Regions from separate parts of the Kitasatospora sp. NPDC056800 genome, predicted to be linked through region 1. Evidence: riboswitches for the same ligand, from Rfam matches in the RefSeq annotation. Region 1 holds a riboswitch; each other region holds the start of a gene.
The links. Region 1 has a riboswitch for cyclic di-AMP ahead of ACFRQN_RS03720 (transglycosylase family protein). Riboswitches for the same ligand answer to the same signal wherever they lie in the genome.

Region 1 (2,191 bases):
CGGTGCCGCCGTAGACGTACGCCTGACCGACCTTCGACTGGGCGAAGGAGACCGCGGCGGCCATGCTGCCGGTCGCGGCCGGCACCTGGGCCTGGGTCTGCGTCTGGGCCTGGGGCTGGGGAGCGGGCTTGGTGGCGGGCTTCGCGGCCGGCTTGGTGGACGGCTTGGCGGCCGGGGCCTCGGGCTGCGCGGTCGGCTGGGCGTTCACGGCACCGCCGTTCGCGGACTGGCCGGACTTCTGCGAGCGGTCGAACCAGGTGAAGTCCGAGCCGGACGTGCCGGCGGAGGACTGGCCGGCCCGGGCCTGGCCGTTGCCGCCGAAGGACAGCTGCTGGCCCGGGTAGATGGTGTCCGGACCCTCGGTCAGGGTGCCGCGGTTGAGGTCGTACAGCCGCTGCCAGCCGCCCTGCACCTTGTGCTGGTCGGCGATCGCGGACAGCCAGTCGCCCTCGACGACGGTGTAGTCGCCGCCCTGGGCCTGCTGCTGGCGCTTCTGCACCCAGTCGCTCCGGTTGCCGGAGGCGGCGGAGTCGGTGGAGGCCTGCGCGTCGCCCTGGGCGGGCGCGGCGGGCTTCGCGGCGGGGGTCTGGGGCTGTGCGGGCTTGGCGCTGGGCTTCGCGGCCGGAGCGGCCGGCTTGGCGCTCTGGGCGGGCGCGGCGGGCTTGGCGGCGGTCGAACCCGCCGAGGTGTCAACGGCGGCCGCGGCGCCGCCCTTGGTGAGCCCGGCCTGGACCGAGCAGACCGGCCAGGCGCCGGGGCCCTGCGAGGCGAGGACCTTCTCGGCGACGGCGATCTGCTGGTCCTTGGCGGCCAGGTCGGCGCGGGCCGCGTAGGCCGTGCCGCCGAAGGCGGACCAGGTGCTGGAGGTGAACTGGAGGCCGCCGTAGAAGCCGTTGCCGGTGTTGATGCTCCAGTTGCCGCCGCTCTCGCACTGGGCGACCTTGTCCCAGGTGGCGACGGAGGCGGCCGAGGCGGTGCTGGTGGTGAGGCAGGGGACGGTGAGGCCGACGCCCGCGACGCCGAGGGCGGCGATCACGCGACGGGTACGGCCGGACAGACGGGTGCCGTTGGTGGGCAGCATGAAGACGTGGTCCTCTCCCACGCCTGCGAGGTGAGCTGTCGGATTCGGGCTGGAGTTGCCCGGCCGTGCGGTGAGCACGGCTTCACCCCTAGCCCTGGACCGTTCCGGAGAGCGGTCCGGGGCGACTTACCTGTGGGTCCCCCGCTCCTGCCGTGGTGCGTTTTCGCGCTTCCAGGACATCCGACGGCAGGACTCGGCGTTGCGGATGACCGGGTTCGTGTGGTCACGAACGGGGAGCACGTTAATCAGACTTAAGTTCAAACTGCAAACCACTGTGATGTGCATCACGGTTTAGTGGAAACTGCCAAAATTGCCACTCACCATGATCGTAAATGATCGTTTTCAGGCAATGCTGTTGTGGAAGCCGACAACTGGCTCCGCCTCAGGAGTGGCGTGACGGTGCGTCGAATCGCGGAGTGGCGCACTCCGGCGGGTGGGGGAGCGGTCGCGATCGGAGCATGTGAATCCACGCTCCCTATTTCCTTTCAAATAGCGCCAGAACGGACATTCCCCTTCATTGCCGGGTGACTCCCGTACGGGACGGACGGGGTGGGGGGAAGTACGTGGAAGGGCCCGGAACGCGATCCGTTCCGGGCCCTTCGGTGCGCGCGAACCCGCGCGCGGTGTCCTTATCGTCCGCCAGGCCCCTCGGCGGCCGCGTGGGCGCCACGGGAGCCCTCCGCGACCCCCTCGGCCTCGGCGGCGGCCGCCGCCTCCGCCTCGGCCCGTGCCAGGTCCTCCGGGGACGGCGTGGGCAGCGCGGCCAGGTAGGTGGAGGCGATCAGCTGGCCGACCGACGGGTAGGCGCCCAGCGGCGCGGCCGACGGGCAGCCGGTCTCCTCGGCGGCGGTGGCGAGCAGCTCGGAGTCCGCCTCCGGGCCGATCACCAGCGGGGCCAGCGCCGGGCGCTGCGAGCCGGTGTCCTTGAGGTGGTTGACGGCCGCGGCCACCGAGCCGGGCACGTCGAGCGCGGCGGCGACGACCGGCACGGCCAGCCGGGCGGCCAGCAGCACGCCGGTGATGCCGGCCGCGGCGGCCGCGTCCTCGCCGCCGACGGTGGTCAGCACCACGCCGTCCGCGGCGGTCGCGATGGCGAACAGTCGGGCGCGG
Region 2 (2,191 bases), on a different contig from region 1:
ATCAGCAGGTCGCCGGGCTGGGCCTTGGAGAGGTCCGTCCCGAGCCGGGTGCCGGCCGAGGCCTGCGCCTGCGAGGTGCGCGGCAGCGACACGCCGGCCTGGTTGTAGGCCCAGACCATCAGACCGGAGCAGTCGAAGGAGCCCGGGCCGGTGGCGCCCCAGACGTACGGGCTGCCGATCTTGGAGGCGGCGGCGGACAGCGCGGCGGCACCGCGCGAGCTGCCGGGGGCCACGTTCACCGGAGCGGTGGTCGTGGGGGCCGAGAGGCTGCCGCGGCTGTTGTCGCGGGAGGCGCGGTCGGCCTGCTGCTGCTGGGCCTGGGCGGCGTCGGCCTTGGCCTTGGCCTCGGCGGCGGCCTTCTCCTCGGCCTGGCGCAGCGCCTGGCGGTCCTGCTCGGTCAGCGTGTTGAGCAGGTCCTGGGCCGCCTTCAGCTTGCCCTGGACCTCGTCCTTGGAGGCCTTCAGCTGCTGGGTGGTCGACTCCAGCTCGGCGAGCTTGCCCTGGGCCTCGTTGCGGTCCTGGTCGAGCTTGCGCTGCTGCTCCTGGAGCTCCTTCAGCTGACCCTTCTGGGTGCTGCCGGCCTGGTTCAGCGCGTCGGCCTGGCTGAGGAAGCTGTCCGGGCTGGAGGAGAACATCAGCTGGACGGTGGGGGATATCCCCCCGTTGCGGTACTGCTCGCCGGCGATCTCGGCGAGGCCGCCCTGGAGCTCGGTGACCTGGGCCTGCTGACGGGCCACCTGGTCCTGCAGGCCGGAGACCTGCTTCTCCAGGTCCTGCTGCTTGGCCTGGGCGGCGTTGTAGTTCTCGGTCGCGACCTCGGCCTGCTCGTTGAGCTGGTCGACCTGCCCCTTGACCTGTTCCTTGGTCGGCTGCGGGTCCGCGTGGGCACCCTGCGCGGAGAGGACGACGGCTGCGGCGGCGACGCCGGTCAGGATCGAGACCCGGGCGCGGCCGGCGGGCTTGGGACGACGATGGGACGCCACGAAGGCGGACTCCTTCTTCCTACGGCCGCCTACCGGGTGAGCTGACGGGTTCGGGCCGGAAGCATGCCCTACGACGCCTCACGGCCGTTCCACCGGCCGACCTGGCGCCGATTCACCCCGGAGGAACGTGGTTCCCCGGCTCCGCTCCGCAGCGCCCCCTACCACTGGGCTCCCCTGTCGGACAGTCGCTTCGACCTGTCCCGCTGCCTTGCGAACTCGACGGTAACCACCGCCGCCACCCTGGCTGGGCGATCGACAGTGCGGTGGTTCGGAGCATGACCCTAGTAACTGAACCGTGATCGGTTCAAATCCTTGTCAGAAAAAAGACAGAAGATTACCCAAGTTCCTTTGTGAAAATGACCGATGGTGACCATTGACGCACACAAGGCTGATCGGTTCTCACCATGTGGTCGTCGAAGGGCTGGAAACCCGAAACGCCACCCCGAACGGGGGTGGCGCTTTTCACAGGCCCCCGCGGGAGCCCCCCGGGCGTGTCGGTCCGTCAGACCCGGCGGATGGTGTTGATCGACATCGCGTCGGCCTTCATCACCTTCACCACGTCGCCGGTGTGCGGCGCGTGGACCACCATGCCGTTGCCGATGTACATCCCGACGTGGTGCATGTCGGGGCCGTAGATCACCAGGTCGCCCGGCTGGGCCTGGTCCAGCGAGGGGATCCGGGTGCCGTAGTGGCCCTGCTCCTGCGAGGTGCGCGGCAGCGAGACGCCCGCCTGCCCGTACGCCCAGACCATCAGGCCCGAGCAGTCGAAGGTGGTCGACCCGGTGGCGCCCCACACGTACGGCGAGCCCTGCTTGCTCATCGCCTTGGCCAGCGCCGTGGCCGCGTAGCCGCTGGCCGGCGGCAGGCTGCCGAGGTCGACCCGGTCGCTGCCGCGCGAGGCGCGGTCGTCCTGCGCCTGCTGGGCCCGCAGCGCGGCGCGGTCGGCGGAGCTCAGCGAGTTCAGCAGGTCCTGGGCGGCCTTCAGCTTGGTGTTGACGTCCGACTTGGCCTGGTTCAGGTCCTTGGTGGTGGTGTCCAGCGAGGCGAGCACGGCGGCCGCCTCGGTCTTCTCCTGGTCCAGCCGGCGCTGCTGGTCCAGCAGCCCCTTGAGCGCCTCGGCCTGACTGGTGCTGGCCTGCTGGACGGTGGAGGCCTTGTCCAGGTAGCCGGACGGGTCCGAGGAGAGCATCAGCTGGACGGACGGGTCG
Region 3 (2,191 bases), on a different contig from region 1:
AGGGTGACCAGGTTCACGGCGGTGAACAGCCGGGAGGAGAACAGTCCGAGCGGCAGCATCGGATCGGGTGCGCGGCGCTCGACCGCCACGAAGGCGACGCCGAGCGCCACTCCGAGCACCCCGCTGACCCAGACGGCGGGGGACAGGCCCTCGCCGGCCGCCGTCAGCGCGTAGGTGATCGCGCCGAGGGCGAGGGCGGCGAGCACGGCGCCGAGGACGTCGAAGCGGCCGGAGGCGCCCTCGTCCCGGCTCTCCGGCACCGACCGGGTGGTGACCGCGATCACGGCGGCGGCGAGCGGCAGGTTCAGCAGGAAGATCCAGCGCCAGCCGGGGCCGTCCACCAGCCAGCCGCCGAGGAAGGGGCCGACCGCCGCCGACACCCCGCCGAGGCCGGACCAGAGCCCGACCGCCGCCGAGCGGTCGTCAGGGTGGAAGACGGCTTGGAGCATGGCGAGCGAGCCGGGGGTGAGCAGCGCCCCGCCGATGCCCTGGACGGCGCGGGCGGCGATCAGCACGTGGATGTTCGGCGCGGCGGCGCAGGCCGCGGAGGCGATGGCGAACCAGACCACGCCGATCAGGAAGACCTTGCGCCGCCCGTAGCGGTCGCCGAGCGCGCCGCCGAGCAGGATCAGGCCCGCCAGGGTGAGCAGATAGGCGTTCAGGGTCCATTGCAGGGACGCGAGGGAAGCGCCGAGGTCGGCGCCGATCCGGGGCAGCGCGACGTTCACCACGGTGCCGTCCAGCATCGCCATGCTGGAGCCGAGCACCGTCGCCATTAGTACCCAGCGACCCTGCGCGGTGCCCAGGCGCAGGGTGCCGGCCTCGGAGGTGGCCACGGGCGAATCCTGCGCTGCCGAGGCGCACGTGACAAGGGTCACCGGTGGGTGTGTTGGCGGCTGGCGGTGCGTGAGCGGACGGGTGCGCGGCGTGGCCGATCTCGGCGCAGGGTCGTGGATCAGTGGCGGGGGGTGAATGGGTTGTGTACGCACCGTGGGCTCGGGCCTGCGGAGGGTCACTGTGGGAGGGGGGATCGTTGCCGTTTCAAGAGATCGACATTGCTTCACCCGAACGGATGGGTTTTAGTTCAGCGACCGCCCGGCCAGTCCGGACGGATCCGCCGGGTGGAACGCCGAGTCCTGCCGCTGCCCGGTGGTTCGAAACGAACTCTGTACGGCAGGAGCGGGGGACCCACAGGTAAGTCGCCGGACCGGAGTTCGCGCCTCAGGGCGCGGGCGTCCAGGACCGGCTTGGGGTGAAGCCGCGCAAGCGGCCGGGCAACTCCAGCCCGAACCCGACAGCTCACCTCGCAGGCGTCGGAGAGGAAAATTCCATGCCTGCACAGGCTCGTCGTATCGCCCTGCCCCGCGCCGCCCGCATCGGCATCGCCACCGCCGTCACCGGTGTGTCCTTCGCCCTCCCGCTCGTCACCGCGATGAGCGCCCAGGCCCACACCCCGGCCGCTCCGGCCGCCGCCTCCGCCGAGGCCAAGCAGGCCACGCAGGCCGCCGCTCCGGCCGCCCAGGCCGCGCAGGAGAGCTACCGCGTCGTCAGCGGTGACACCCTGTCCAAGATCGCCGACGCCAGGAACGTCGAGGGCGGCTGGCACGCGCTGTACGAGCAGAACCGCTCGGTCGTCGGCGCCGACCCGAACCTGATCTTCCCGGGCCAGCAGCTCGCGCTGTCCGGCCACGCCGCCGCGCCGGCCGCCGACGCCGCCCCGGCGAAGCCCGCCGCCCCGGCCAAGCCCGCCAAGCCGTCCGCTCCGGCGACCCAGGCCGCCAAGCCGCAGGCCCAGGTCCAGGTGCAGACCGAGGCCGCCAAGCCCTCCGCGCAGCTCGAGACCCAGCTCCAGGTCGCCGCTCCGGCCCAGGCCGTGACCGCCACTCCGGTCGCCGCCGCCACCTCCGGCTTCGTCGCCCCGCTGGCCGGCCCGCGGCTCGGCACCGCCTACGGCGTGGCCGGCTCGATGTGGGCCTCCGGCCACCACACCGGCCAGGACTTCGTCGCCTCCACCGGCACCCCGCTGCGCGCCGTCGCCAACGGTGTCGTGGTCAAGGCCGGCAACGGCGGCGCCTACGGCAACGAGGTCGAGATCAGGCTCGCCGACGGCCACTACGCCGAGTACGCGCACCTCTCCTCGATCGGCGTGAGGATCGGTCAGACCGTCACCGCCGGCCAGCAGATCGGCCTC

Region 2: another riboswitch for cyclic di-AMP. It lies ahead of ACFRQN_RS03010 (NlpC/P60 family protein); the one in region 1 lies ahead of ACFRQN_RS03720 (transglycosylase family protein).
Region 3: another riboswitch for cyclic di-AMP. It lies ahead of ACFRQN_RS36050 (peptidoglycan DD-metalloendopeptidase family protein); the one in region 1 lies ahead of ACFRQN_RS03720 (transglycosylase family protein).

What each region holds. Positions count from the first base shown of each region.
Region 1 is NZ_JBHUAL010000009.1:15,149-17,339, reverse strand. Features, by position in the region: gene ACFRQN_RS03720 (transglycosylase family protein) at 1-1,102, opposite strand, end outside; cyclic di-AMP (ydaO/yuaA leader) riboswitch at 1,089-1,259, opposite strand; gene ACFRQN_RS03715 (hypothetical protein) at 1,711-2,191, opposite strand, start outside.
Region 2 is NZ_JBHUAL010000007.1:5,375-7,565, forward strand. Features, by position in the region: gene ACFRQN_RS03010 (NlpC/P60 family protein) at 1-983, opposite strand, end outside; cyclic di-AMP (ydaO/yuaA leader) riboswitch at 994-1,147, opposite strand; gene ACFRQN_RS03015 (C40 family peptidase) at 1,486-2,191, opposite strand, start outside.
Region 3 is NZ_JBHUAL010000246.1:10,979-13,169, forward strand. Features, by position in the region: gene ACFRQN_RS36045 (MFS transporter) at 1-776, opposite strand, end outside; cyclic di-AMP (ydaO/yuaA leader) riboswitch at 1,128-1,328, shown strand; gene ACFRQN_RS36050 (peptidoglycan DD-metalloendopeptidase family protein) at 1,331-2,191, shown strand, end outside.